Regions from separate parts of the Micromonospora sp. CPCC 205558 genome, predicted to be linked through region 1. Evidence: riboswitches for the same ligand, from Rfam matches in the RefSeq annotation. Region 1 holds a riboswitch; the other holds the start of a gene.
What was found. A riboswitch is a leader RNA that binds a small molecule or an ion and turns the genes downstream of it on or off. The one in region 1 is predicted to bind ZMP and ZTP.

Region 1 (3,389 bases):
CCTGCCGCCGTCCTGGGTGGACAGACATAATAGGGCCCATGGTTGCCTGGGAGTACGCCCTGCTCGTCCGTCGCTATCAGGGACAGGGCCGCAATTTTCACGTCTCGTTCGTCTGGTACGCGCCGGACGGTTCCCGTAAGGACATCACCGCCTACGGCGACACCGCCATCGCGCACCTCAACCTCGCCGGCCGCGAGGGGTGGGAGCTGGTCTCCGCCGCCGAGGACGTCAACAACGTCCAGGGCAGCACCGAAGTGCACCGCTACCACCTGAAGCGCCCCCTGGTCTGACCCTCCGGAGGGCTTCACCCCGTCCGCCTGCGTCGATCATGGAGTTGTGGTGGTGGACGAAAGTCGCTACCCGCCCTGATTCGGGCACCACAACTCCATGATCGACGCGAGTCGGTCGGGTCAGCCCAGGTCGACCGAGGGGTAGAGCGGGTGCGTGGCCAGCAGGTCGGTGGCCTGCCGGGCGACCTTGTCGGCCAGGCCCGGGTCCAGGGTGTACTTCGCCTTCGACGGGGTGCCGTCGGCGTTGGCGCCCGCGGTGGTCTGGGTCAGCACGGTGTGGATCAGCTCGGCGGTCTGGTCCATCTCGGCGGTGCCGAGGCCCCGGGTGGTCAGCGCCGGGGTGCCGATCCGGATGCCGGACGTGTACCAGGCGCCGTTCGGGTCCTGCGGGACCGAGTTGCGGTTGGTGACGATGCCCGAGTCGAGCAGGGCCTGCTCGGCCTGCCGACCGGTGAGCCCGTAACCGGACACGTCGATCAGCACCAGGTGGTTGTCGGTGCCACCGGTGACCAGCTTCGCGCCCCGGTGCAGCAGCCCCTCGGCGAGCGCCTGCGCGTTGTCGACGATCCGCTGGGCGTAGTCGGCGAAGTCGGGCCGGCGTGCCTCCGCGAGCGCGACCGCCTTGGCGGCCATCACGTGCGGCAGTGGACCACCGAGCACCATCGGGCAGCCCCGGTCCACCTGGTCGGCCAGCTCCGGCTGGCAGAGCACCATGCCGCCGCGCGGGCCGCGCAACGACTTGTGCGTGGTGGTCGTGACGATGTGCGCGTGCGGCACCGGGTCGAAGTCACCGGTGAAGACCTTGCCGGCCACCAGACCGGCGAAGTGCGCCATGTCGACCATGAAGGTCGCGCCGACCGAGTCGGCGATCTCGCGCAGGATCCGGAAGTTCACCTTCCGGGGGTACGCCGAGTAGCCGCCCACCAGGATCAACGGCTTGAACTCGCGGGCAGCCTCGGCCACCCGGTCGTAGTCGATCAGGCCGGTCGCCGGGTCGGTGCCGTAGCTGCGCTGGTCGAACATCTTGCCGGAGATGTTCGGCCGGAAGCCGTGGGTGAGGTGGCCACCGGCGTCCAGCGACATGCCGAGCATCCGCTGGTTGCCCAGCTCGCGGCGCAGCGCGAACCAGTCGGCCTCGGTGAGGTCGTTGACCTGGCGGACCTGGGCCTTCTTCAGGGCGGGGGACTCCACCCGGTCGGCCAGCACCGCCCAGAAGGCGACCAGGTTGGCGTCGATCCCCGAGTGCGGCTGCACGTACGCGTGCGCGGCGCCGAACAGCTCCCGGGCGTGCTCGGCTGCGAGCGCCTCGACGGTGTCGACGTTCTGGCAGCCGGCGTAGAAGCGGCGACCGACGGTGCCCTCGGCGTACTTGTCGCTGAACCAGTTGCCCATCGCCAGCAGGGTCGCCGGGGAGGCGTAGTTCTCGCTGGCGATCAGCTTGAGTGACTCTCGCTGGTCGGTCAGCTCGGCGCCGATGGCGTCGGCGACCCGCGGCTCGACAGCCCGGATCACCTCAAGGGCGCTCCGGAATGCGGTGGACTCGGCGTTGCGGGACATGCGACCTCCAACAGACGTGCGGGAAGGCCCAGGCGCTCGGCAAACGTCCACGTGACGAGGCCGCTCCCCGATGGTTTTCCATCCCCACGCGCCAGTAACGGCCCGGGCCGATCCTACCGGGCCGGGCCCGGTCGTTCGGGCCGCCCTCCGGGAGGCGACCATCCCACGGTGCTCGGTAGGTGCCCCCTCCTCTCGCGATCTTGCACTTTCTGTCGCGACAAAACGTCACCAAATATCGCTAACTAGCAGCGGAAAGTGCAAGATCGCGGGGTGGGGCGGGGCGGGGCGGGGCGGGGCGGGGCGGGGCGGGGCGGGGCGGGGCGGGGCGCGGCGCGGCGCGGTGGGGGTACGCGGCGCGTCGGCGCGCAGCGCGATCATCTTCTCGCCGATCTCCTGGAGCTGCTTGCGGCCCAGCGCGTCGCGGACCTTGGGGAACCACTCCTGCTCTTCCTCCTCGACGTGGTGGGTGACGTTCTCGATCAGCAGCCCCTTTTCGGCGTCCTGGAAGGCCTTGAACAGGCGGCGCATTTCCTTGTGGTCCTCTTTGAGCAGGACGATGGCATCGGTCGACACCGGTCTGACCTCCCTGAAAAGTCTCGGCTGGTGTGGTTCCGGTACCCCGACACCGACTACGGAAACAGGTGAAACCGCCTCAGACCATGGCCAGGGTGCGGGGGATCTCGTCGAGCAACTCCCGGGCCAGAAAGCCGATCCGGCCATAGCGGGGGACCAGCCGCTGGCCGCTCACCGAGTGCGCGAACGAGCCCCAACAGGCCGCCTGCGCCGGGTCGGCACCCCGGGACAGCAACCCCGCCAGCAATCCGGCGAGCACGTCCCCGCTGCCGGAGGTGCCCAGCCCGGCGTCGCCGCTCTCCTCCCGCCAACCCCGCCCGTCCGGGGCGGCCACGTGCCCGTACAGCGAGACCACGGCCTCGTACCGGGCGGCCACCTCGGCCGCCTCGGCGTCCAGGTCGTCGCCCGGGTCCCGGCCGAGCAGGTGCCCGGCCTCGGTGACGTTGGGGGTGAGCACCACCGGCCGACCCGAGCCGACCAGCAGGTCCGGTGCGTGGCTGAGCGCACCGAGGGCGTACGCGTCGAGCACCAGCGACGTGTCCGGACGGGCCGCCTCCAGGACCAGGCTGAGCAGGCGGTTGGTCTCGTCGATCGCCTTCAGACCCGGCCCGATCGCCACCGCGTCGGCCTGCCCGACCAGGTCGCCGAGCTGGCCGTCCCGGTCGGCGGCCACCGCGCCGTCGGCGGTCTCCGGCAGACCGATCACCAACGCCTCCGGCACCTGGATGCTCAGCGCGGCGGCGGTGGACTCGGCCGCGGCGAGCTGGAGCACCCCGGCGCCGGCGCGCAACGCGGCCACCCCGGCGAGCAGCACGGCGCCCGGCGTGAAGCGGGAACCGCCGACCACCAGCACGGTGCCCCGGCTCTCCTTCCCACCGACCGGCACCGGCAGCGCCCAGTCCCGCAGCAGTCCGGGCGTGATCACCTTCACCTCAGACCGGCTCGGCATGGATCTCGTCCTCCCTGGTC
Region 2 (3,389 bases), on a different contig from region 1:
GGCCTGCGGTGACCACCCACGGCCCGGTCCTTCCGGTCTGGACCTGCGGCGGTTGCGCCGCGCCCTGGCCCTGCCGGACCCGGCGCACGGAGTTGCATGCCGAGTTCGAGGGCGCGCCTGTGTCGTTGGCCCTCTACATGGGGTCCTACCTGGTCTGGGCGGCCGAGGATCTGACCTGGGTGCCCGCCGGGCTGCTGCACCGCCGCTTCCTCGGCTGGGTCCGGTGAGTCACGTGATGCTGATTAGCTGTGGACGACCGGGCTACTCAGCACCACGTGATCTCGGCGACCGGGCTACTGGTTCGCGCGTTCGGCGGCGCGGACGGCGTTGCGGAACAGCATCGCGACGGTGGTCGGGCCGACCCCGCCGACCCGGGGCGTGATCGCGCCGGCGACCTCGGCGCACGCTTCGTCGACATCGGGCAGGAGGCGCCGCCCGTCGTAGCGGACGCCGGCGCCGATGACGACCGCGCCGGGCTTGACGTGCTCGGGCTGCACGATCCCGGGTACGCCGGCGGCGGCGACGAGGATGTCGGCTCGGCGGGTGTAGCGGGCCCAGTCGGGCACACCGGTGTGTACGACGGTGACGGCGGCGTTGGCGGTGGGGCGCTTCTGGGCGAGCAGCATCGCCAGGGGACGGCCGAGGGTGGCGCCCCGGCCGAGGATGACGACCTCACGACCGGCGACGGGGATCTCGTAGTACGCCAGGAGGGCTTCGATGCCGGCGGGGGTGCACGGCAGCGGGCCGGGCAGGCCGACGGCGAGGCGCCCCATGTTGAGCGGGTGCATGCCGTCGACGTCCTTGTCCGGGTCGATGGTCTGCAGCGCCGCGTCGTAGTCCAGATGCCCCGGCACGGGGTACTGCACGAGCAGCCCGTGCACGGCCGGGTCGCTGTTGAATCGGGCAATGGCCTGGTGCAGGTCATCCTGGGTGGCGGTGGCCGGCAGGTGCACGTGCGGGGAGGCGAACCCGAGCGCGGCGGCCTGGCGCTGCTTGATGGCGATGTAACCGGCGCTGGCGTCGTCGTCGCCGACCAGGATGGTGGCGAGGCTCGGTGTGATGCCGCGGTCGCGCAGGCGGGTGGCTGCGTCGCGGGTTTCGGCCAGGACGGCTTCGGCGACGGGTGCGCCCGGCAGGAGTCGGGCCGTGCCCGACGGGGTGTGCTGCTCGACGGATGGGCTGGTCGTGGTCATGATGGGTCCTCGACGCAGGCGCCCAGGCGGTCGACGCCCGCGAGAGGCTCCCCGATGGTTACACCATCCCCGTGCCGCCAGTCGCCGGTGCTTCGATAATGCCGCATCACCAGGGCGGTTGCCCAACTGGCCCGAAGCGTCGTCGTCAGGGCGGGGCAGACGTGTCGGATGGTTCGGTAACACCCGCGCTGCGCCGTACGAAGAAGAGATGTGAAGGCGACGAGGGGGACGGCCCGTGAGTGAGCCGAGCCGAGCCGATGACGACATCTCCGGCATCGGAGCCGACCCGGTGGCCTTCGAGGTCTTCTACCGGCGGCACCTGGAGGCGGTGGGCCGGTTCGTGGCGCGGCGGGTCGACGATCCGCACCTCGCCGCCGACCTCACCGCCGATGTGTTCCTGGCGGTGATCGAGTCGGCGGCCGGCTACCGACCGGACCGGGGCAGTCAGATCGGTTGGCTGTACGGGGTGGCCCGCAACGTCATCGGCGACGAGCGGCGTCGGGCGGCCCGACGGCTGCGGGTGACCGGCCGACTGGCCGGGCGACGAGACCTGGGCCCCGATGACATCGCCCGCATCGAGGAGCGGATCGACGCCGAGTCGGCGGCCCGCCGCACCCATCGGGCGCTGAGCGAGCTACCCGAGGGCACCCGGACGCTCGTCGAACTCGTCGCCGTGGACGGCCTCACCGTCGCGGAGGCGGCGACCGTGCTCGGCCTGTCGCCGGTCGCCGCCCGGGTCCGCCTGCATCGTGCCCGCCGTGTGGTCCGCGCTGTGCTCGCCCGCCCGGTCACCACCCTCGCCTGATGAGTCGGAGATGACGATGAACGAGATCGAACGATCGCCGCAGGGTTTCGAGGAGCAACTGCTCAGGGATCTGACCGCACACGTCGCCGAGCGGGCCGAGACGGCTTCGGCGGCCCGTCCGGCCGGACGTCGTACCCGGTTCCTGCGCGGTTGGCGCCTCGCCGGGGCGTTCGGGTTGGCAGTCACGCTGACCGCCGGTGCGCTGGCGGTCCAGACGATGAGGCTGGGTGATCAGCCGCCGCCCACGGCCAGCGCGTCGGAGATCTTCCATCTGGCGGCCGACGCAGCCCGGCAGCAGCCCGAGCTCACCGCCCGGCCCGACCAGTACGTCTTCACGGAATTCCTGTCGACGACGCGGGAGCTACCGGACAGCGGCCCCTACAACACCGTCCGGGCCCAACTGTGGCAGTCGGCCGGGGGAGTCGCGTACACGCAGGGGCGCTATCGACCGGAGAGCGATCCGAACGGGTGGGGCGAGCTGAGGGAGCTTCGCATGCGCGATGCCGGCGATCCCTGGAAGGAACTCGACGCATTCCAACCGCCCGCGTACCACGGCGACCTGCCCACCGATCCGGACGAGCTGCTCCGTTACCTTCGCGAACACCCGGTCGACCTGCATCTTCCCGAAGCAGCCGATGAGGAGGCCGTCTACGGGGACGAGAGCATGGCGTACACCACCGCGCGGTCGATGCTGCGCGGCTACGTGCCACCCCGGGCGCTCGCGGCGCTGTTCGAACTGCTGGCACGGGAACCCGGAGCGGTCGTCATCTCGGGCGACGTGGTGGACGCCGCCGGCCGGCACGGGGTGGCGATTCGGATGCCCGGCGTGATCGGTGGCAACGACGACTTCCTCTTCGACCGGGACACCCACGTCTTCCTCGGCCGCCGTGATTCGGTGGTGCGCAACGGCAAGGAGTCCCTGTACTCCGCCGCGGCCCTACTCCGCATCGCCATCGTCGACCGGCCCGGCCAGCTGCCCTGAGCGGTGATGGCACCGCCCTGGCCCTGGCCGTGCCGGTCACGTCGGTCGGTCAGGGCTGGGCGAACAGGGGCCCGTAGTTCGAACGGAACATCTGCTCGCCGAGGTGGCGCATGACCGTGTCGCGTAGTGCGGGCGGGAGCCCGGTGGCCTTGTCCCGGCGGTGGGTCTGGGCGAGCACCCATCCGGTACGCGGGCGGCGCCGCGCCTCGTAGCCACGCAACGCCTCGGCGACGGAATCGGCGGTGACCAACGATGACGCGAGCACGACGGCGTCCTCCAGGGCCATCGCGGCGCCCTGGGCCATGTTCGGCGAGGTGGCGTGGGCGGCGTCGCCGACCAGCAGCACCGGCCCTCGGGCCCAGGAGTCGAGCACGACCTCCTGGTTCGGCCCGGCGTGCAGGGTGCTGTC

Region 2: linked by a shared signal. The riboswitch ahead of V6U86_RS31885 (bifunctional 5,10-methylenetetrahydrofolate dehydrogenase/5,10-methenyltetrahydrofolate cyclohydrolase) and the one ahead of V6U86_RS17780 (glycine hydroxymethyltransferase) in region 1 are both predicted to bind ZMP and ZTP.

What each region holds. Positions count from the first base shown of each region.
Region 1 is NZ_JBAKHR010000014.1:21,811-25,199, reverse strand. It holds gene V6U86_RS17785 (hypothetical protein) at 30-290, shown strand; gene V6U86_RS17780 (glycine hydroxymethyltransferase) at 411-1,847, opposite strand; ZMP/ZTP riboswitch at 1,867-1,956, opposite strand; gene V6U86_RS17775 (hypothetical protein) at 2,073-2,420, opposite strand; gene V6U86_RS17770 (NAD(P)H-hydrate dehydratase) at 2,500-3,369, opposite strand; gene V6U86_RS17765 (histidine phosphatase family protein) at 3,353-3,389, opposite strand, start outside.
Region 2 is NZ_JBAKHR010000048.1:19,097-22,485, forward strand. It holds gene V6U86_RS31875 (hypothetical protein) at 1-12, shown strand, start outside; gene V6U86_RS31880 (hypothetical protein) at 9-227, shown strand; gene V6U86_RS31885 (bifunctional 5,10-methylenetetrahydrofolate dehydrogenase/5,10-methenyltetrahydrofolate cyclohydrolase) at 294-1,193, opposite strand; ZMP/ZTP riboswitch at 1,207-1,288, opposite strand; gene V6U86_RS31890 (RNA polymerase sigma factor) at 1,429-1,998, shown strand; gene V6U86_RS31895 (CU044_5270 family protein) at 2,009-2,980, shown strand; gene V6U86_RS31900 (FAD-dependent monooxygenase) at 3,030-3,389, opposite strand, start outside.